3 regions of the Pseudomonas sp. PK-RTE-24 genome follow, and region 3 is predicted to be linked to each of the others. Evidence: riboswitches for the same ligand, from Rfam matches in the RefSeq annotation. Region 3 holds a riboswitch; each other region holds the start of a gene.
What was found. Region 3 has a riboswitch for cobalamin ahead of ACV8MC_RS18390 (ABC transporter substrate-binding protein). Riboswitches for the same ligand answer to the same signal wherever they lie in the genome.
Positions count from the first base shown of each region.

Region 1: linked by a shared signal. The riboswitch ahead of cobO (cob(I)yrinic acid a,c-diamide adenosyltransferase) and the one ahead of ACV8MC_RS18390 (ABC transporter substrate-binding protein) in region 3 are both predicted to bind cobalamin.
Region 2: linked by a shared signal. The riboswitch ahead of cobW (cobalamin biosynthesis protein CobW) and the one ahead of ACV8MC_RS18390 (ABC transporter substrate-binding protein) in region 3 are both predicted to bind cobalamin.

Region 1 is NZ_CM133224.1:5,587,519-5,594,783, forward strand. Features, by position in the region: gene cobD (threonine-phosphate decarboxylase CobD) at 1-428, opposite strand, end outside; gene cbiB (adenosylcobinamide-phosphate synthase CbiB) at 421-1,329, opposite strand; gene bluB (5,6-dimethylbenzimidazole synthase) at 1,326-1,976, opposite strand; gene ACV8MC_RS25095 (cobyrinate a,c-diamide synthase) at 1,973-3,355, opposite strand; gene cobO (cob(I)yrinic acid a,c-diamide adenosyltransferase) at 3,352-3,963, opposite strand; cobalamin riboswitch at 4,047-4,276, opposite strand; gene ACV8MC_RS25105 (hypothetical protein) at 4,438-5,022, shown strand; gene ACV8MC_RS25110 (PQQ-dependent sugar dehydrogenase) at 5,089-6,402, shown strand; gene ACV8MC_RS25115 (C40 family peptidase) at 6,530-7,066, opposite strand.
Region 2 is NZ_CM133224.1:4,726,625-4,733,889, forward strand. Features, by position in the region: gene ACV8MC_RS21155 (vWA domain-containing protein) at 1-69, opposite strand, end outside; gene ACV8MC_RS21160 (ATP-binding protein) at 42-1,052, opposite strand; gene cobN (cobaltochelatase subunit CobN) at 1,269-5,117, opposite strand; gene cobW (cobalamin biosynthesis protein CobW) at 5,121-6,185, opposite strand; cobalamin riboswitch at 6,285-6,496, opposite strand.
Region 3 is NZ_CM133224.1:4,059,628-4,066,892, reverse strand. Features, by position in the region: gene ACV8MC_RS18415 (ABC transporter permease) at 1-765, shown strand, start outside; gene ACV8MC_RS18410 (ABC transporter permease) at 772-1,581, shown strand; gene ACV8MC_RS18405 (ABC transporter ATP-binding protein) at 1,599-2,753, shown strand; gene map (type I methionyl aminopeptidase) at 2,957-3,748, opposite strand; gene ACV8MC_RS18395 (ParD-like family protein) at 3,745-3,972, opposite strand; cobalamin riboswitch at 4,182-4,373, shown strand; gene ACV8MC_RS18390 (ABC transporter substrate-binding protein) at 4,513-5,526, shown strand; gene ACV8MC_RS18385 (FecCD family ABC transporter permease) at 5,523-6,539, shown strand; gene ACV8MC_RS18380 (ABC transporter ATP-binding protein) at 6,536-7,265, shown strand, end outside.

The DNA.
Region 1 (7,265 bases), 1.5 Mb from region 3:
GGGGTCAGGCTGAGGCCGGTCGGATTGTTCGGATTGACCACCACCAATACATCGAGGCTGTCGAGAAAGAACTCGACTTCCTGCTCGAGCACTTCACGGACGATGTAACCGCTGCGCCGCCAGGCTTCGGCATGCTCGGCATAGCACGGCGACAACACGCCGACCTTGCCGGCCCGGCGCAGACGCGGCAGCAACTGGATGGCCATTTGCGAGCCGGCCACCGGCAACACCTGCGCGGCGCCGTAGTAATCGCAGGCGGCCTGTTCCAGACCGTCGTCGGTTTCCGGTAAGCGCGCCCAGGCGCGCAGCGGGATTTCCGGGATCGGGAATGGCCATGGCGCGAGGCCGCTGGACAGGTCGAGCCAGTCGGCTTCGGCAATCCCGTAATCGAGTGCAGCCTTGCGCAACCGGCCACCGTGCTCAAGCATAAAATTCCGCCCCCAGGCAAAGCATCAGCAGCCATAACCATACGCCGCGCTGGACCAATTGCCAGCCACGGTCAATGGAATCGGCATCCGCCGGCGCACCTTCGCCCAGTTGTGGGCGCTCATGCAGTTCGCCGTGATAGATCGCCGGGCCACCCAACTCGACGCCCAGCGCACCGGCACCGGCCGCCATCACCGGGCCGGCGTTAGGGCTGTCCCACTGCGACGCTTGGGTGCGCCAACACTTCAGCGCGAGGCGGGTCTTGCCGAGCAGCGCGTAGGTCAATGCCACCAGACGCGCAGGAATGTAGTTCAACACGTCGTCGATTTTCGCCGCCGCCCAGCCGAAACGCTCGAAGCGTTCGTTGCGATAACCCCACATCGCATCGAGGGTATTGCTCAAGCGATACAGAACCACGCCCGGGGCGCCGGCGACGACAAACCAGAACAGCGCAGCGAACACCGCATCGCTGCCGTTCTCCAGCACCGATTCAGTGGCGGCACGGGCCACGGCAGTGCTGTCGAGTTCATCGGTCTGGCGGCTGACCAGATAACCGACACGCTTGCGCGCCTCGTCCAGATCATCGGCGCGCAACGCAGCCGCGACCGGCGCGACATGTTCGCCGAGGCTGCGCATGCCGAGGGCGCAATACAGCGCGAGAATCTCGACAATCCAGCCCACATAGGGCGCCCAGGAAAATGCGGTGGCGAGCAGAGTCAGCGGCAGCACCGCGAGCACCCACGCGGTCACACCATGGCTGCGCCAGCCACGGCCGCCGGCGTTGAAGCGTTGCTCGATGCGCCCGGCAAAATTGCCGAACGCCACCAGCGGATGCCAGCGTTTCGGTTCACCAAGCAGCGCATCCAGCGCTACTGCGGCGACACTCAGCAACGCCACACTCATTGACTCACTCCCCAATAATTTTCGTACAGCAACTCGTTGAGCGGCCGCGCCTGCGCCCAGCCTTCAAGTACCAGCATCGGCGCCGGATAGAATTCCTTGACCGGGCCGAGACACAACACCGCCAGCGGCTTGGCACCGGCCGGCAACTTGAGCAAATCCGCCAGTGCCTGCGGTTCGAACAGCGAGACCCAGCCCATGCCCAGGCCCTCGGCACGGGAGGCCAGCCACAGATTCTGGATCGCGCAGGACAGCGAGGCCATGTCCATTTCCGGCAACGTGCGCCGACCGAAGATGTGTTTTTCGCGATCGTCCATCAGCGCTGCGACCAACACTTCGGCGCAATCGTTGATGCCTTCGACCTTGAGCTGCATGAACTCATCGCTGCGCTCGCCAAGGGCCTCGGCGGTGCGGATGCGTTCTTCTTCCACCAGATCGCGGATCTGCCCGCGCAGAGCGCGATCGCTGATGCGGATGAAGCGCCACGGCTGCATCAGGCCGACGCTCGGCGCTTGATGAGCGGCTTCAAGCAGACGACGCAGCAACTGCGGCTCGACGCTGCCGCCGGTGAAGTGGCGCATGTCGCGGCGCTCGGCGATTGCCTTGTAGACCGCTGCGCGCTCGGCTTCGGAGAAGGTGTCGTCGGTCATGGGCCTTTCGCGAGCGGGCTCGCTCCCACAGGGTTCAGGTCATCCATTGTGGGAGCGAGCCTGCTCGCGAAGGCGGCCTCACGATCTGGCGCAAACAATGCGGCAATCGCAGTCGGATTCGACGGGAAATAAAAATGCACATAAGAAGCCGTCATCCGCCCCTCGCGATAAACCGCCTCAGCGCCGCGCCCGCCATTGGGACTCAGCCCACGGGCAATCGGCGTCAGCTCTGTGGTGGTCAGGGAATGATGATAGGTATGCCCACGCAACTCCCCTTCCGGCAATTCAACCGCCTGCAACGCCAGCGCCGCCAGACGCTTCTGCATCACCGCCTCGCCCTTGAGCAAACCGACCAGCTCAGCACGGGTGCCTTCCACGTCGGTCAGCGAATCAAGCAGATAAAGCATGCCGCCACACTCGGCGAGCAACGGCTTGCCCGCCGCATGGTGCGCGCGGATCGCCGCCAGCATTGAGGCGTTTTGCGCCAGCGCGACGTGATGCAACTCTGGATAGCCGCCCGGCAGATACAGGCTGTCCGCCTCGGGCAATTGCGTGTCGCGGATCGGCGAGAAGAAGCGCAATTCGGCGCCCATCGCCCGCAGCAGATCGAGACTGGCGCCATAGGTGAAGGCAAAGGCTTCATCGCGGGCAACGGCGATGCGCACACCTTTTAATAGAGGCTCGGCGGCGATGACGTCAGGCCCGGCGAATTCAACGGCCGGTGGCAGCGCGACCTCGCAACTGCTGGCCAGCGCATCGGCGGCCGCGTCGAGGCGCAGATCCAGATCATTCAATTCGCTGGCCTGAACCAGGCCGAGGTGGCGGCTCGGCAATTCGATACCGGTTTCGCGGGACAGCGCACCGTACCAGCGCAGACCTTCGGTGAGGCTGCCTTCGAGTAATTGCGCATGGCGCAAGGTGCCGACGCGGTTGGCCAGCACGCCAGCGAACGGCAAGTCCGGCTGATACTTGGCCAGGCCCAGCGCCAAGGCGCCAAAGGTCTGCGCCATGGCGGTGCCGTCGATCACGCCGAGCACCGGCACACCGAAGTGGCGTGCCAGATCAGCGCTGGATGGCGTGCCGTCGAACAGGCCCATCACGCCCTCGATCAGAATCAGGTCGGCTTCGGCGGCGGCTTCCCACAACAGCCGGCGACTTTCCTGCTCGCCGACCATCCACATGTCCAGTTGATACACCGGCGCACCGCTGGCGCGCTCGAGGATCATCGGGTCGAGAAAATCCGGGCCGCATTTGAACACGCGCACCTTGCGCCCTTGGTTGCGATGCAAACGGGCGAGTGCGGCGGTGACGGTGGTCTTGCCCTGACCGGAGGCCGGCGCGGCGATCAACACCGCCGGGCAGTGACGTGGTTGCTTCAAAGTTCGACGCCTTTCTGCGCTTTGATCCCGGCCTGGAAGGCGTGCTTGAGCATGCCCATTTCGGTGACCGTGTCGCCCATCTCGATCATTTCCGGCTTGGCGCCGCGACCGGTGACCACTACGTGCTGCATCGGTGGGCGCGCCTGCAAATCGCTGAGCACCTGATCGAGATCGAGGTAGCCGTGCTTGAGGGCGATGTTCAACTCATCGAGCACTACCAGACCGATCGAAGGGTCGCGCAATAATTCGCGGGAGACTTCCCAAGCGGCGGTCGCCGCGGCGATATCGCGCTGGCGATCCTGGGTTTCCCAGGTGAAGCCTTCGCCCATGACGTGGAAACGCACCTGCTCGGGGAAGCGGCGGAAAAACAATTCTTCGCCAGTGCTGTTGCGGCCTTTGATGAACTGCACAACGCCGCACTGCATGCCGTGGCCCATCGCGCGGGCGAGCATGCCGAACGCCGAGCTGCTCTTGCCTTTGCCATTGCCGGTCAGCACCAGCACCAGGCCACATTCGTCGGGCGAGCTGGCGATGCGTTCGTCGATCACGGCCTTCTTGCGCTGCATGCGCGCCAGATGGCGTTCGTCACGCTCGGGGGAATCAGTCATGGGGGGAGCTCTCCGTTGAGGCTGGATAACGGCGGGCAGGCACAAGAATAGACGGCAAAAAGCCTGGCATCGCCCACCGTGATGCCGCTGAGATGGATCAGGCCGGTCTCCGGGCTCATGAGCGGCGTTTCGCCGGACTGCGCGCCTTCCCGCTTCTTTCGAGGCAGTGGCTCAAGGCGCAGTTTTCACTCATTTACCGTTGCGGGGGCAGCGCCGGGATCGTCGTGGCTTCGCTTGAAGACCACCCTCACCGGCTTCCCTGTTTCACTCTGTCGACGCGGGGCCACAGAGCACCTGAAACAAGCGGCGAAGGTTAGAGGGTTGGAGGTGGAGCGTCAATTGAAGAGGCGCTTTGCGCGCGAATAACTGCCGCTGATCCATTGTGCAGCGGCAATCTTGTGCCAGACTGCGACAAGTGATATCAAAGAGCCATGCTTTTTTCGAAAGCCCACTACAACAATAAGGATGACGACGATGCAAGGCATGATCATCAGCAACCCGCGCCTGGAATTTCTGCGCCCGGTGCTGGAACGCTGGTTTGACTGTATCGATCGCTACAACACCGTACGCGGCGACAACGAAACGCCATATTGGCACGACGAGAAAGCCAATCTCGGCCTGCTCTCGGCAGCGGCGTGGATGGCTGAAATGGTCACGCTGAACGACACGGCCACGCGCAAACAGAACGAAGAAGGCGAACGCAATGCTCGCGCCGACCTGCTGATTGCCGGCGCCGAAGACCGCGCGTTCATTCAGGCCACGCAACGCTGGCCACGGGTCAACAACCTCAACCTGACCCAGGCACTGCTCGACGTCACCGCCGATGCCAAGCGCATCAGTTACGCCAGCGATCTCAAGCTCGGCTGCCTCTTTGTTGCTCCGCAAAAACCTCAGCACAGCGCCAGCCCCGAAGAATTGCAGGACATGGTAGACGACCTGCAAAAGGAACACACCTGCGCCGTGGCCTGGTATTTCCCCTACGCCTATCGCAAATTGCACAGCGACGCGGGCAACTATCATCCGGGCATCGCCATGCTGTTCAAGGAAGCCCGCGGTTGAGCAGTTGAACCATCGGGCCTGCGCCCTCCTCTATGTTTAGGAATGCATTCATAGGGAAGATCAGCAATGCGCAAGGCCCAACTCGCTCTTATCATCGCCGTCGCTGGCGGGCTCGCCGCCTGCGGTGAAACCTCCAGCCTGCAAGTCTCCGACGGCACCGGCCCGTCACCGAAACTGCCCGAACCGAACAAGACGCTGATCCCGACAGTCAACATCGCCCCGGCGGTGGGCTGGCCGGACGGCGCGAAACCGATCGCAGCGGCCGGCACCCAGGTCGCCGCGTTTGCCGAAGGCCTCGATCACCCGCGCTGGCTCTACGTGCTGCCCAACGGCGATGTGCTGGTGGCGGAGACCAATGCGCCGCCCAAGCCCGATGACAGCAAAGGCATTCGTGGCTGGGTGATGAAGAAAGTCATGGGCAAGGCCGGTGCCGGCGTGCCCAGCCCGAACCGCATCACCCTGTTGCGCGATGCCGACCACGATGGCGTCGCAGAAACCCGCACGGTGTTCCTGCAGAACCTCAACTCGCCGTTTGGCATGACGCTCGTCGGCAATGATTTGTATGTGGCCGACACCGACCGCCTGCTGCGTTTCAACTACGAGCCGGGCGCCACCGAGATCAAGACCCAACCGATCAAAGTCGTCGACTTGCCCGGCGGTACACTGAATCACCACTGGACCAAGAACGTCATCGCCAGCAAGGACGGCAACAAGCTCTACGTCACCGTCGGCTCGAACAGTAACGTCGGCGAAAACGGTCTGGATCAGGAAGAAGGCCGCGCGGCGATCTGGGAAGTGGATCGTGCGACCGGCAATCACCGGATCTTCGCCTCGGGTATCCGCAACCCCAACGGCCTGGCTTGGGAACCCACCAGCGGCGCCTTGTGGACAGCGGTCAACGAGCGTGACGAAATCGGCAGCGATCTGGTGCCGGACTACATCACCTCGGTCAAGGACGGCGGCTTCTATGGCTGGCCGTTCAGCTACTACGGGCAACACGTCGATGTGCGGGTCAAACCGCAGAATCCTGATCTGGTGGCCAAGGCCATCGCTCCGGATTACGCGGTCGGTCCGCACACCGCTTCGCTGGGCCTGACCTTCGCAGAGGGCAACCGGTTGCCGGCGCAATTCAAGGAAGGCGCATTCATTGGCCAACACGGCTCGTGGAACCGCAAACCGCACAGTGGCTACAAGGTGATTTTCGTGCCGTTTACTGGCGGCAAGCCGACCGGGCAGCCGGTGGATGTGCTGACCGGCTTCCTCGACAAGGACGAGAATGCGCTGGGCCGCCCGGTAGGCGTGGTGATCGATCAGCAAGGTAGCTTGCTGGTGGCGGATGATGTCGGGAACAAAATTTGGCGCGTTTCGGCCAGCAATTAAGCTAAGCGCGAAGCAAAAAATGTGGGAGCGAGCCTGCTCGCGAAAGCGGTTTATCAGTCAAATCATTGTCAACTGACACTCCGCCTTCGCGAGCAGGCTCGCTCCCACATTTAGTTATGCATACGCACTAGGGGTTACGCGCCAACTGCCCCGGCTGCAACACCCGCTTGGCGCTCAGATACGCCTTCTGCCAATACGCCTTCGACAGGCTATCGAGCTTGACCGTGCCGCCCGTGGCCGGCGCATGCACGAAGCGCCCCTCGCCGACGTAAATCCCCGCATGACTGACCTGCGAGCCGCCATTGGTGGCGAAGAAGATCAGGTCGCCGGTCTGCAGGCCTTCCTTGCCGACATTCGGCGCCTGCATGACGATCATTTCGCGGGTCGAGCGTGGCAGCGAAATGCCCGCCGCGTCGCGGTAGACGAAACCGATCAGACCACTGCAATCGAAACCGGAATCTGGCGTGTTGCCGCCCCAGCGATACGGCGTGCCGACCAGGCCGAGGGCGCGGAACAGCACGTCTTCAGCAACGGGGGAAAAAGCCTGGGAGGGAGCGAACACGATCGGCGCGCGAACCACGGGGGCTGGCGGCGGTGTGCGGCTGGCGCAGGCGCTGAGCAGCGCGGCGCAAAGGATCAAGGTGAGGCGGGCCGACATCGTCATAAGCAGAACATCCTGATCTGGCTGCGGCTTTCTCTGCCGAATGGACAGAAACAAAACCGCCTGCGTCATCACGCAGGCGGTTTGCCATCAATATAGATTCAGGATTCTAGCGGCTACGCGGCAAACTTCAAGTAAGACTTTAACTTCACCTTGTAAAGTTTAGGTCTACTCCGTTGCCGTGCCGTTTTGTCGCCGCGAA
Region 2 (7,265 bases), 670 kb from region 3:
GGGTCTGGCATTCGCCCCCGCGTCTGATCGGGGGCGAATGCCTAGGGCTTTTTTGCCTGTGGCGGCCAGCTCGGAACTTCGCGGCGGGCACCGGTAGCTTGCGCCGTTGCCGGCATCTCGCCCCACTGGCCCTGGCCTTCGCCGGATTTGCTGTCTGTGCCTGACGGAGATTGCGCTTGTGATTGGGCGCTGGATGAAGGTTGTTCGCGACGGCGATGGCGCAGGGCAAATTCGGCCACCGCGTCGATATCCTCTTCAGCAATCGCATCGGCCCCACGCCACGCCGCATGGGCGCGAGCCGCGCGCAACCAGACCAGATCAGCGCGCAAGCCATCGACGCCGGCGGCGAAACAACGCTCGGTAATCAACGCCAATGCCGCATCATCCAGCGGGATGGCTGCCAAGCGCTCGCGGGCGCTTTCACAGCGCGAACGCAGGATGTGTTGCTCGCTCGCCCACTGCGCGCAGAACCCTTGCGGATTGCTGTCGAAATCCAGCCGCCGGCGAATGATCTGTCCACGTTCGGCGGGCGCAGTGTGGCCGCTGAGGGCAACGTTCAAGCCGAAGCGGTCAAGCAGTTGTGGCCGCAGTTCGCCCTCTTCCGGGTTCATGGTGCCGATCAGAACGAATTTGGCCGAATGCCGATGGGAAATGCCGTCACGCTCGATCAGGTTGGTACCGCTGGCGGCGACATCGAGCAGCAGGTCGACCAGATGATCGGGCAGCAGATTCACCTCATCGACATAGAGCACGCCACCGTCAGCCTTGGCCAGAACACCGGGCGAAAACTGCGCGCGACCGCCGCTCAGGGCAGCGTCGAGATCGAGGGTGCCGACCAGGCGCTCTTCAGTTGCGCCCAATGGCAACGTGACGAATTGGCCGCTGGCGAGCAGATCCGCCAAGCCCCGGGCCAGGGTCGACTTGGCCATGCCGCGCGGACCTTCGATGAGTACGCCGCCGATTTTCGGGTCGATGGCGGTCAGGCACAGGGCGAGCTTCAAGTCATCGGCGCCGACCACGGCGGAGAGCGGGAAATGCGGGGTGTCGGTCATGGGTTTCTCTTTCGTGGTCGTGGATGGTCGTGACGTTGTGGTGTGTCAGTTGTTGCCCTCACCCTAGCCTCTCCCAGAGGGAGAGGGAACAGACCGTGATGGCCTCTCGAGTTCTGTCGACGTGATGCATCGGGGTCGACGCAAACTTCGACAGCGCTAAAGATCGGCCCCCTCTCCCTCCGGGAGAGGGCTGGGGTGAGGGTAGCTTTTTAGCGGTTACATATCTTCCTCGATATCCAACAGCAAATTCTCCAGCGCCTCTTTATAAGCCCCAGGCTCCTGCCACATTCCGCGCTGCTGCGCTTCGAGCATGCGTTCGGTCATGTCGCGCAGCGCATGGGGATTATGCTCACGAACAAAATCCCGGGTCGCCGGATCGAGCAAATATGCCTCCGCCAGCAACGCGTACTGATGGTCGTCGATCAACTGCGTCGTCGCATCGAAGGCGAACAGATTATCAACCGTCGCCGCCAGTTCGAACGCGCCTTTGTAGCCGTGACGCTTGATTCCGTCGATCCACTTCGGATTCGCCGCGCGCGAGCGCACCACGCGGTTCAATTCTTCCTTCAAGGTACGAATCTTCGGCAGATCCGGTTGGCTGTGATCGCCGTAATAACTGGCCGCCGCTTCGCCGCGCAGAGTCTCCACCGCCGCGAGCATGCCGCCCTGGAACTGGTAGTAATCGTTGGAATCGAGCAAGTCATGCTCGCGGTTGTCCTGGTTTTGCAGCACGGCTTGCACCTGGCTCAGGCGCTGGCTGAATTGCGCGCGGGCGGCCGTGCCCTCGTCGGCACCGCCGTAAGCATAGGCGCCCCAGTTCAGGTAGACCTCGGCGAGGTCTTCGCGCGACTGCCACAGACGTCCGTCGATAGCGCCTTGCACACCGGCGCCATACGCCCCCGGTTTCGCGCCGAAGATGCGCCACCCGGCTTGACGCCGCGCGGTGTCCTCATCGACGCCCGATTGCAATAACGCCTCGCGTTCGGCACGTACCTTGGCGGCGAGTGGGTTCAAGTCATCCGGCTCGTCCAGCGCGGCCACCGCTTGCACGGCGGCGTCGAACAGGCGGATGAGATTGGCAAACGCATCACGGAAAAACCCCGAAACCCGCAGCGTCACGTCAACTCGCGGACGATCGAGCAGGCTCAGCGGCAGAATCTCGAAATCATCCACGCGCTGACTGCCCGTGGCCCAGACCGGACGCACGCCCATCAAAGCCATGGCCTGAGCGATGTCGTCGCCGCCGGTGCGCATGGTCGCGGTGCCCCAGACCGACAGGCCGAGCTGGCGCAAGTGATCGCCGTGGTCCTGCAGATGCCGTTCGAGAATCAGCGTTGCCGACTGGAATCCGATGCGCCACGCGGTGGTGGTCGGCAGATTGCGCACGTCCACCGAATAGAAGTTGCGCCCGGTCGGCAGCACGTCGAGGCGGCCACGGCTGGGCGCACCGCTGGGGCCGGCCGGGACGAAACGACCGCTGAGGGCGTCGAGCAGACCGCGCATTTCGGCGGGGCCGCAAGCGTCGAGGCGCGGGGCGACGACTTCGCGCAGATGGTCGAGTATCGAATCAACCTCAGCCCAACCCGCCCCTTGTGGGAGCGAGCCTGCTCGCGAACTCGGTGTGTCATTCAACAATGATTTACCTGACGCACCGCTTTCGCGAGCAGGCTCGCTCCCACAGGGGACATTCAGTGCTTGGAAGATCAGGCCTGCGGCGAAGAGTTCGAGGCGTTCGCGGGTGTCGCCGGCGGTGCGCCAGACTTCTTCGCTGATGGCCTGCAACTCGATCGGACACGGGCCATTCCAAGGATCGGCCAATGCACAATCCAAGGGGTCGAAGCCCAACTCAAACGCCTTGGCCAACGCTCGCAACAAGCTCGACTGCGCGCCTTTACCGTCACCGCGCGGGATGCGCAGCAACGCCAGCAAGGTGTCGATACGCAAGCGCCCGCTCGGCGATTCACCAAAAATGTGCAACCCATCGCGAATCTGCGATTCCTTCAGATCGCACAGATAAGTGTCGAGACGCGGCAACCAGATCGCCGCATCGGCATCGCTGTCCAGCGCTGCATCCAGTTGCAGCTCGCGGTCGATCTGCGTGTCCCGCACCAATTGCAGAATGTCGCGCTGCAACTCGCGGGCACGGCGCGGATCGAGCAGTTGCGCCTCGTAATATTCGTCGGCCAGCAACTCCAGATTGCGCAGCGGCCCATAGGTTTCGGCGCGGGTCAGCGGTGGCATCAAGTGGTCGATGATCACCGCTTGCGTGCGCCGTTTGGCCTGGGCACCCTCGCCCGGATCGTTGACGATAAACGGATAGATATTCGGCAACGGCCCGAGCAGCGCGTCGGGCCAGCAGTTTTCCGACAGCCCAACACCTTTGCCCGGCAGCCATTCGAGATTGCCGTGCTTGCCGACGTGGATCACGCCGTGGGCGCCGTAGGTGTTGCGCAACCAGAAATAGAAGGCCAGATAGCCGTGCGGCGGGACCAGATCCGGGTCGTGATACACCGAGCTGGGATCGACCTGATAACCGCGGGCCGGCTGGATGCCGACAAAGGTCAGACCGAAACGCAGACCGGCGATCATCAGCCGGCCGTCGCGACACATCGGATCGTTGTGTGGCGATCCCCAGCGCTCGAGTACCGCCGCGCGATTCGCCTCCGGCAACGCGTTGAACATTGCCAGGTAATCGTCCATCGCCAGGCTTTGCTGGCACGGGCGCAGGTCAAGACTGTCGAGGTCGTTGCTGACACCGCCGAGCAATTGCTGGATCAGCTCGGTGCCGCTATCGGGCAACTCGGCCGTGACCGGATAACCCTCTTCGCGCAAAGCGCGGAGGATGTTCAGCGCCGCCGCTGGCGTATCGAGGCCGACACCGTTGCCGATGCGGCCGTCGCGGGTCGGGTAGTTGGCGAGGATCAGCGCGATGCGTTTTTCGCCATTGGGCACCCGCCCCAGAGCAATCCAGCGCCGCGCCAGTTCGGCGACGAAATCCATGCGTTCAGGTTGGGCGCGATAACAGACCACATCGGACTGGCTGCGCTCGCTGCGCCAGGCCAGATCCTTGAAGCTGATCGGGCGGCTGATGATGCGTCCGTCAAGTTCGGGCAAAGCAATGTGCATCGCCAGATCGCGCGGCCCGAGGCCCTGCTCGCTGTCGCGCCAGCCAGGCTCGTTGTCCTGGGCGCAGATCGCTTGAATCACCGGGATGTTGCGGCGAAACGGGCGCAGATGCGGCGCCTCGGGACTCGATTGGGCAAAACCGGTGGTGTTGAGAATCACCCCCGCCTCGACTTCATCCAGCCAGTCCTCGACCACCGACAAGCAACCGGGTTCTTTCAGACTGGCCACCGCGATCGGCAGCGGATTGAGTCCGGCTGCCTGCAAACGCTGACAGAACACATCGATGAACGCCGTGTTCGCCGCCTGCAAATGCGAGCGATAAAACAACAGCGCCGCCACCGGTTGACCGGGCAGCCATTCGGCTTGCCAGTCGCTCAGGGCAGCGCTGTTTTTCTGTGGGTGATAAATCGCCGTGCGCGGCAGGGTTTGCGGCTCGCTCCACGGGTAATCGCGGGCGAACCATTGGTTGCCCAGGCAACGGAAGAAATCCAGCGCGTTACCCATGCCGCCCTGACGCAGGAATTGCCAGAGTCGATCGCGCACGTCGGCGCTGACCGTGCTCAAGTCGCTGAGCTCGGGGTCCGGGCGGTCATCGCCGGGCACCAGAATCAGTTGCACGCCGCGTTCGGACAACTCGACCAGCCGCGCGACACCGTAGCGCCAATAGGCGATGCCGCCGTGCAGTGAGATCAGAATGACCTTGGCGTGGCGCAGCACTTCGTCGACATACAGATCGACAGAGGCGTGATTCTGGACCTGCATCGGGTTGGCCAGACGCAGGCTCGGATAATCATCGGGCAGTTGCTGCGCAGCCTCGGCGAGCAGCGCCAGGCTGGAATCGCCGCTGCACAGGATCACCAGCTCGGCGGGGGTTTGTCCGAGGTCGGCAATGTTGTCGTCCGAGACGAATCCGCCGGGCTGGGTCCTGAGCAGGTGCATGGCTTAAACGCTGAGCGCAGCGCGCAATTGCGCTTCGAGTTGTGCCGCATCAAGCTCCTGACCGATCAGCACCAGACGCGTCACCCGCGCTTCGTCGGCACCCCACTGGCGGTCGAAATGCTTGTCGAAACGCGTGCCCACGCCCTGGATCAACAGGCGCATCGGCTTGTTCGGAATCGCCGCGAAGCCTTTGACCCGCAGGATGCCGTGCTGCACCACCAGTTGCGTCAGCGCGTCGAGCAGCAGGCTTTCGTCGGCTTGCGGCAATTCGATGGAGATCGAATCGAAGGCGTCGTGATCGTGGTCGTCGTCATCACCGTCATGGTGGTGATCGTGGTGGCTGTGGCGGCTGTCGATATGCTCTTCAGAGCCGGCACCGAGACCGATCAGCACGTCGAGCGGCAGGCGGCCATTGCTGGCTTCGACGATTTTTACCGCTGGCGGCAGCTCTTCGGCGACTTCAGCGCGTACGCGAGCCAGATCTTCCGGGCTGGTCTGGTCGGCTTTGTTGAGGATGACCAGGTCAGCGCTGGCCAGTTGATCGGCGAACAGTTCATGCAGTGGCGATTCGTGATCAAGGTTCGGATCGAGTTTGCGCTGGGCATCGACCTGATCCGGGAACGCAGCGAATGTGCCTGCGGCGACCGCCGGGCTATCGACCACGGTGATGACTGCATCGACGGTGCAGGCACTGCGAATTTCCGGCCACTGGAAGGCTTGCACCAACGGCTTGGGCAGGGCCAGGCCCGAGGTTTCAATAAGAATGTGGTCGAGATCGCCGCGACGGGCGACCAGTTCGCGCATCACCGGGAAGAATTCTTCCTGCACCGTGCAGCACAGGCAGCCGTTGGTCAGCTCATAAACGCGGCCGCTGGCCTCTTCTTCGGTGCAGCCGATGGTGCATTGCTTGAGGATTTCACCGTCGATGCCCAGCTCGCCAAACTCGTTGACGATCACCGCGATGCGCCGGCCCTGAGCGTTGTCGAGCATGTGCCGCAGCAGCGTGGTTTTGCCCGAACCGAGGAAACCGGTGACGATGGTGACGGGGAGTTTGGCCAGTGTTTTCATCGGTATGCCCTTTGGCAAGCGGCGGGCATACGGGACGAGAACCGGCAGCGCGCGTGCACGCCGGAAGCATTCGCCACCGGATCACCCCGCCCGGTTGTAGTGAGAATCTGTGACGAGGCAGGTCTCCTGGCTGACGGCGTTCAGGCGTTGGGCCTGGCGTCCATTGCGCCTTCCCGCTGGCTCATCGGTTGAGCTGGCAGTGGCGTGGCAACGAACATCACCGTTCACAGTTGCGGGGGCAGCCGCGGCTTTGACCGCGTTCCCTTCTTAGCTTCGGCGAGTGCCGAAGAACCTCGAAAGCGCAAGGCTACGCATGGGTCCGTCGTGGGTCAATGGTCGGTGAGTCTGAAACTGGGGGTATATCCGTTGCTGCGGTAACGGCTTCTTATGGTTTCGCTCTTACAGCGAGTCCCTTTTTCAAACGCCAAAAAGGAACCAAAAGGCTTTGCCCCGGCGTACGGCCCGCTCGCTGGGGCTCGGGGTACCTTCGTTACGGGACCGATCCGGGCGCAGCGGCTACGGTTTGCTTCGCTGCACCTCCTTCCGCTGTGTACGACTGCGTCGTACGGTCGCTGCGCTCCCACCCCCGGATCGATCCCGTAACGAAGCCTGCCGAAGGGGCAAAAGATCAAGAGCCGAAGCAAAAGCAGAAGCCAGATCAAAAGATCGCAGCCTTCGGCAGCTCCTACAGTTGGATCGCGCACCAGCTCAAGAACAGGTGGCTGTCAGGCCGCCTTCGCGAGCAGGCTCGCCTACAAAGCAAACGCAAAGCAGCGCAGCTGCCCGCGGCGAAGCCGCCCCACTCAACAATGAGCGTTAGCTCGAGTGCTCTTGATCTTGATCCACCGGCGACGTCGGAAGGCTGAGTGGAGGGATTGATCCGGGCGTGGGAGCGCAGCGACCGTACGACGCAGTCGTACACAGCGAGTGTAGGTGCAGCGAAGCAAACCGGAGCCGCTGCGCCCGGATCAGTCCCGGAGCGAAGGAACCCGAGCCTGCGAGGGCCGAACGTAGGAGCAAGCCTTTTTGGGTACTTTTTCGGCGTTTGGAAAAAGTGCCTCGCCGTAAGGGCGAAACCGT
Region 3 (7,265 bases):
CCGTTGATTGGCCTGCTGCTGCGCGGTGTGCTCGAACCTGTACCTGGCCTTGGCAACTACGAACAACTGTTCGCCAACTCGGCCTATGCGCGAGTGCTGCTCAACACCTTTTCGGTGGCCGGGCTGGTGACGCTGTTCAGCCTGCTCCTGGGCTTTCCGCTGGCCTGGGCGATCACTTTGGTGCCGCGCGGTTGGGGGCGCTGGATCCTCAACATCGTCCTGCTGTCGATGTGGACCAGCCTGCTCGCCCGCACCTATTCGTGGCTGGTGTTGCTGCAAGCTTCGGGCGTGATCAACAAGGCGCTGATGGCGATGGGCATCATCGATCAGCCGTTGGAAATGGTGCACAACCTCACGGGCGTGGTGATCGGCATGAGCTACATCATGATCCCGTTCATCGTGCTGCCGTTGCAGGCGACCATGCAGGCCATCGACCCGATGATCCTGCAGGCCGGCTCGATCTGCGGCGCCAGTCCGTGGACCAACTTCTTCCGGGTGTTCCTGCCGCTGTGCCGGCCGGGTCTGGCCTCCGGCGGTTTGATGGTGTTCGTGATGTCGCTCGGTTACTACGTCACCCCCGCGCTGCTCGGCGGGGCGCAGAACATGATGCTGCCGGAGTTCATCATTCAGCAGGTGCAATCGTTCCTCAACTGGGGCCTGGCCAGTGCCGGCGCCGCGTTGCTGATCGCAATCACCCTGGTGCTGTTCTACTTCTACCTGAAGCTTCAACCGGAATCCCCGGTTGGCGCCAGTAACGCGAGGTAAGCCGACATGCTCCTGACCCCCAATGCCATGAGCCGGCGCATGCGTTTCGGCCTCTATGCCACTACCGGGCTGATCGGTCTGTTTCTGCTGTTGCCGATCGTGTTCATCGTGCTGCTGTCGTTCGGCTCCTCGCAGTGGCTGGTGTTCCCGCCACCGGGCTGGACGCTGAAATGGTACGGCCAGTTCTTCTCCAACCCCGACTGGATGAACGCCGCTGCCGCCAGCCTCAAGGTCGCCGTGCTGACCACCATCTGCGCTGTGGCGCTCGGTTTGCCGACCGCGTTTGCGCTGGTGCGCGGACGCTTCCCCGGCCGCGAGATGCTCTACGGCCTGTTCACCCTGCCGATGATCGTGCCGCTGGTGATCATTGCCGTGGCGGTGTACGCGCTGTTTCTGAAGCTCGGCTACACCGGGACCATGTTCGCCTTCGTCGTCAGCCATGTGATCGTCGCGCTGCCGTTCACCATCATCTCGATCATCAACTCGCTGAAGCTGTTCGATCAGTCGATTGAAGACGCGGCGGTGATCTGCGGTGCCTCGCGCTTGCAAGCGGTGTTCAAGGTGACGTTCCCGGCGATTCGTCCGGGCATGGTCGCCGGCGCCCTCTTCGCCTTCCTCGTTTCGTGGGACGAAGTGGTGCTCAGCGTGATGATGGCGAGCCCGACTCTGCAAACCCTTCCCGTGAAAATGTGGACCACCCTGCGCCAGGACCTGACCCCGGTGATCGCCGTCGCTTCGACGCTGCTGATCGGCCTGTCAGTGTTGGTCATGGTGATCGCCGCCGCCCTGCGCCGGCGCAACGAAATCAGCGCCTGAGCGCCCAGGAGTACGACATGAGTGCCGTGATCAAAGACGCATCCCAGCAGAGCGACAAACCCCTGGTCAGCCTGCGCAACCTGAACAAGCACTACGGCGATTTTGCTGCAGTCGATAACATCTCGCTGGACATCAAGGACGGTGAATTCCTCACGTTCCTGGGCTCCAGCGGCTCGGGCAAAAGCACCACGCTGTCGATGCTCGCCGGTTTTGAAACACCGAGCAGCGGCGAGATCCTCGTCAACGGCCAATCACTGGTCAACGTGCCGCCGCACAAGCGCGACATCGGCATGGTCTTTCAGCGTTACTCGCTGTTCCCGCATCTGTCGGTGCTCGACAACATCGCCTTCCCTCTGGCCATTCGCAAACTGGCTGCCGCCGAGCGCGAAAAGCGCGTCGATGCGATGTTGAAGCTGGTGCAACTCGAACAGTTCGCCCATCGCCGCCCTTCGCAACTGTCTGGCGGCCAGCAACAACGGGTTGCCATCGCTCGCGCCTTGGTTTACGAGCCGCGCATTCTGCTGATGGACGAACCGCTCGGTGCGCTGGACAAGAAGCTGCGCGAAGACTTGCAGGATGAACTGCGCCAGCTGCACCGGCGCCTGGGCATCACCATCGTCTACGTGACGCACGACCAGGAAGAAGCCATGCGTCTGTCGCAACGCATCGCGATTTTCAGCCACGGCAAAATCGTTGGTCTGGGCAGTGGTTATGACCTTTACCAGAATCCGCCCAATGCATTTGTCGCGTCGTTTCTGGGTAATTCGAACTTCCTCAAGCTCAAGGCGCAAGGCAATGCAGCAGCGAGTTTCGAGGGCCAGTCGTTGTCGATTCGGCTGACGTCCGGGTTGCACACTGATCAGGATGTGCTGCTGATGGTGCGTCCGGAAAAGGCCTTGGCGCTGAGCACGCAGCAGGCGCTGGATGAGCCGCTGGCGGCGGGCTGGAATGAAGTATCGGCGAATGTTGTGGAGGTGCTGTTTCTCGGTGAGAGCCAGACGTGCAGCGTGGTGACTGCGGGCGGGACGTCGATGACGGTGAAAGCGCTGTCGGCAGCGGGCATGCCACTCAAGGCCGGCGATCCGGTACGGGTGCGCTGGGCGACGGCGGATGCTTGTGTTTATACCGAGTGGACCGAGAGCGACTTGAACAAGGCTGCCGGTGCTCACTGATTGCGCTGAGTCAGTTGGATCTACCCCCTCACCCCAGCCCTCTCCCCCAAAGGGGGCGAGGGGGAAAGGGAGCCGATCTTCATGCTGTTCAAAATGTAAGTTCGACTCGGTATCGCACGTCGGCGTATCTCGCAACAACACCTCGGTCAGTCCCCTCTCCCATTGGGAGAGGGCTAGGGTGAGGGCAAGCAGGCGACACGGTATTAGCCAATGGCCCGGTACCCTTCAATCTCATCCGGCCAAGCCGTCAGCACTTCGAACCCGCTCTCCGTCACCGCGACCATATGCTCCCACTGCGCCGACAACGAGCCATCCTTGGTCAATACGGTCCAGCCATCCGGCATGTTCTTCACATGGCGTTTGCCGGCATTGAGCATCGGTTCCACGGTGAAAATCATCCCGGCCTTAAGCTTCAGGCCCTGATTGGGAAAGCCGTAATGCAGGATCTGCGGTTCATCGTGATAGACCTTGCCGATGCCATGGCCGCAGTATTCGCGTACCACACTGAAGCCCTCCGCCTCCGCCAGGCTCTGGATCGCGTGGCCGATATCGCCCAGCGTTGCGCCCGGCTTCACTGCACGGATGCCTGCGCACATGGCTTCGTAGGTGGTCTTGATCAGGTGCTGCGCTTCAGGAGTCGCCTCGCCCACCACATACATGCGACTGGTATCGCCGAACCAGCCGTCCTTGATCACCGCGATGTCGAGGTTGACGATGTCGCCGTCTTTCAATGGCGTACCCGATGGAATCCCGTGGCACACCACATCGTTGACCGACGCGCAGACGGTTTTCGGAAAGCCGTGATAACCGACATTGGCTGGCACCGCCTTCTGCACATTGACGATGTAATCGTTGCACAGTCGATCCAGCTCATCGGTGGTCACGCCAGCCTTCACATGCGGCACCAGCATTGCCAGCACTTCAGCGGCGAGTTTGCCGGCGGCGCGGGATTTTTCGATGTCGGCCGGGGTGTTGATCTTGATCTGGTTTCTCATGCGCTGACGGCTTCCTGAGTCAGTTGTTGCAGATCCAGCCCACCATTCTGTTCGGCGCGGATCAGCAGGCGGCAAATGGCGCTGTGGTCGAGATTGGGATGCAGCTCGGCGAGCATGCCGATGCGCATCCAGTGCTCAGCCTGCGCGTTGATCGAGCGGCTGAGGGCGTTGCTGGAGATACGCAGGTTCTCGTGCATGTCCTCTGAGATTTTTACGATGCCCATATATGAATCCGATACGATGTGTATATGGAACGTATATTAGCCAAGCTTACCCTCGGATTGCAAACGCTCCGCCACGCAAACACGCACCCGTGTAGGAGCTGCCGAAGGCTGCGATCTTTTGATCTTGCCCGTTAAAGACCAGATCAAAAGATCGCAGCCTTCGGCAGCTCCTACCAAAGCAGATTCGGCTCCCCATCAGCGGCCTGATCGACTACCATGCCCGCGCCGGTTTCCACACGGAATTAATAGGGAATCCGAGGTGCTCCACGCATCAATCGGAACTGCCCCCGCAACTGTAGGTGCCGAGCCTGCTCCTCGACTGCCACTGGGTGAATCCCGGGAAGGCCGGAGCGTGGCAATGACGCATCAGTCAGGAGACCTGCCGGCACAGTGACTGACCAACCGGCGGGGTGTCCGGGAAGGACATCGTGCCGTGCGCATTTTCCCCGTGCCGGCCTTGCGCAGTTTCCACGACCGCGCCCGAGGTGTATTTCCAACCGTACCCGCCCGCTCCCGTACGGTTCCCTTGGAGACTGCCCCATGCTGCTGCCCCGCGTTGCCACCCTGCTCACCGCTCTGAGCCTTTGCGCCCTGGCGCAAGCGGCGCCGACTGCGTATCCGCTGACCGTCGAAAACTGTGGCAGCAGCCTGACCTTTCAGCACGCGCCTGCGCGCACGGTGACCATCGGCCAGGCCGGCACGGAAATGCTCTATGCCTTGGGTCTGGGCGACAAAGTCGTTGGCACTTCGCTGTGGTTCAACGACGTGCTGGGCACATACAAAGCGCAGAACGACAGGATCGAGCGCCTTGCCGACAACGAGCCGAGTTTCGAAGCGGTGATCGCCAAACGCCCGGAGCTGGTTGCCGTCGAGCTGGAATGGATGGTCGGCCCGCAAGGCGCGGTCGGCACCCGCGAGCAGTTTCATGAACTGAAGATTCCTACCTATCTGCTGCCCTCCGATTGCGAAGCCAAGGACAACCTCGTCGGTTCGGACGGCACGCGGCTGGCGCCGTTTCGCATCGACAGCATCTACAAAAGCGTGAGCCAACTGGCGGCGATTTTCGATGTGCAGGCGCGTGGCGAGCAGCTCAATGAGCAGCTCAAAGCCAGCCTCGCGCAGTCGATCGCCACCGCGAAAAAGCAGCAGCGCAAAGACGTCAGCGCTCTGGTGTGGTTCTCCAGCGCCGAGATGGACATCGAGCCGTTCGTGGCCGGGCACAAAGGCGTTCCCGATTTCATGCTCAGCACCCTCGGCGTGCGCAACGTCGTCGAGTCCGATGAAGAATGGCCAACCGTCGGCTGGGAAACCATCGCCAAGGCCAACCCGACGTTTCTGGTGATCGCGCGCATGGATCGTCGGCGTTTCCCGGCGGACGATTATCAAAAGAAACTCGCCTTCCTGCGCAGTGATCCGGTGACGCGCAACATGGACGCGGTCAAGCACAACCGCATCATCATCCTTGACGCCATGGCCATGCAGGCCAGCCTGCGCACCTTCGATGGCCTCGCACAATTGGCCAGTGCCATCAACGGCTACGACCTGTCGCAATGAGCAGACGCCTGATCCGTTTGCTGCTGGTGCTGTTGACGCTGTCGGTCGCGCTGATTGGCGGCGTGGCCATTGGCGAGACTTCGATCGAGCCGAGCGTGGTGTTGCAGGTGCTGGCCAACAAGCTGTGGGGCGCCGGTTATGTGCTCGACCCGATCGACGAAGGCATTGTCTGGAACTATCGCCTGACCCGCGCGCTGGTCGCGGCGGCCTGCGGCGCCGGTTTGGCGACCTGTGGCGTAATCCTGCAGTCGCTGCTGCGCAATCCGTTGGCCGATCCGTATCTGCTGGGAATTTCTGCTGGCGCCTCGACTGGCGCGGTGATGGTCGCCCTGCTTGGCGTCGGCGCCGGGGCGATTTCACTGTCGGTCGGTGCTTTTGCCGGCGCGGTGACCGCTTTCGCACTGGTGATCCTGTTGGCGCGAGTCAGCGGCTCGGCCAGCGGCACCGGACAGATCATTCTGGCCGGGATTGCCGGCTCGCAGCTGTTCAACGCCCTCACCGCTTTTCTGATCACCCGCTCGGCCAGCTCGGAACAGGCGCGCGGGATCATGTTCTGGCTGCTCGGCAATCTCGGCGGCGTGCGCTGGCCGTCGGTGTGGCTGGCGGTGCCGGTAGCAGTGTTGGGGTTGGTTGTTTGTCTGTGGCATCGCCGGGCGCTGGATGCGTTCACCTTTGGTGCGGACTCGGCGGCGTCTCTCGGCATTCCAGTGCGACGTGTGCAAATTCTGTTGATTGGCTGCGCCGCGCTGGTGACGGCGGTGATGGTGTCGATTGTCGGCTCGATCGGCTTTGTCGGTCTGGTGATTCCCCATGCCGCGCGGTTGTTGCTCGGCACCAGCCATGCGCGTCTGCTGCCGGCCAGTGCGTTGGGCGGCGCAGTGTTTCTGATCGCCGCCGATGTGCTGTCACGCACCCTGATCAAGGGTCAGGTGATTCCTGTCGGCGTGATTACCGCGCTGGTCGGCGCGCCAGTGTTCGCGCTGATTCTGGTGGGCCGGAGATCGGCGCGATGAACACGGTTCTGAGTTGTGCGGGTGTGGGCTTCAAAGTGCGCGGTGCCGAATTGCTCAACGGTGTTAGCCTCGACGTTGAGCGCGGCGAGACCCTGGGCATTGTCGGGCCGAACGGGTCGGGGAAATCCACGTTGCTCAAATTGCTGGCCGGGCTGCGTGAACCGAGCGTGGGCCATGTGCAGCTCGACGGTCGGACGCTGCGCAAGATGTCGCGGCGCACTATCGCGCAGACGCTGGCGGTGGTTGAGCAACAGGCCGATACCGACGATGGCATTCGCGTGTTCGACGCGGTGGCGCTGGGGCGCACGCCGTGGTTGTCGGCGCTGCAACCGTGGTCGCCGGCCGATGACGCCATCGTCGAGCAAGCGCTGGTCGACGTCGACGCCGTGCACCTGCACAACCGCCTCTGGCGCAGCCTCTCCGGCGGTGAACGCCAACGCGTGCACATCGCCCGCGCACTGGCGCAACGCCCGCAGATCCTGCTGCTCGACGAGCCGGCCAACCATCTCGATATCCAGCATCAGTTGAGCATTCTGCAAGTGGTGCGAGCACTGCCGGTGACTACGCTGATCGCCTTGCACGACCTCAATCAGGCGCTCAAATGCGATCGCCTGGCAGTGCTGGAGCGCGGGCGTCTGGTAGCATTGGGCGAGCCGCTGCACGTGCTGACGCCGGAGCGGTTACAGACGACTTTCGGGGTCAGGGCGCACTATCTGACGGACCCGT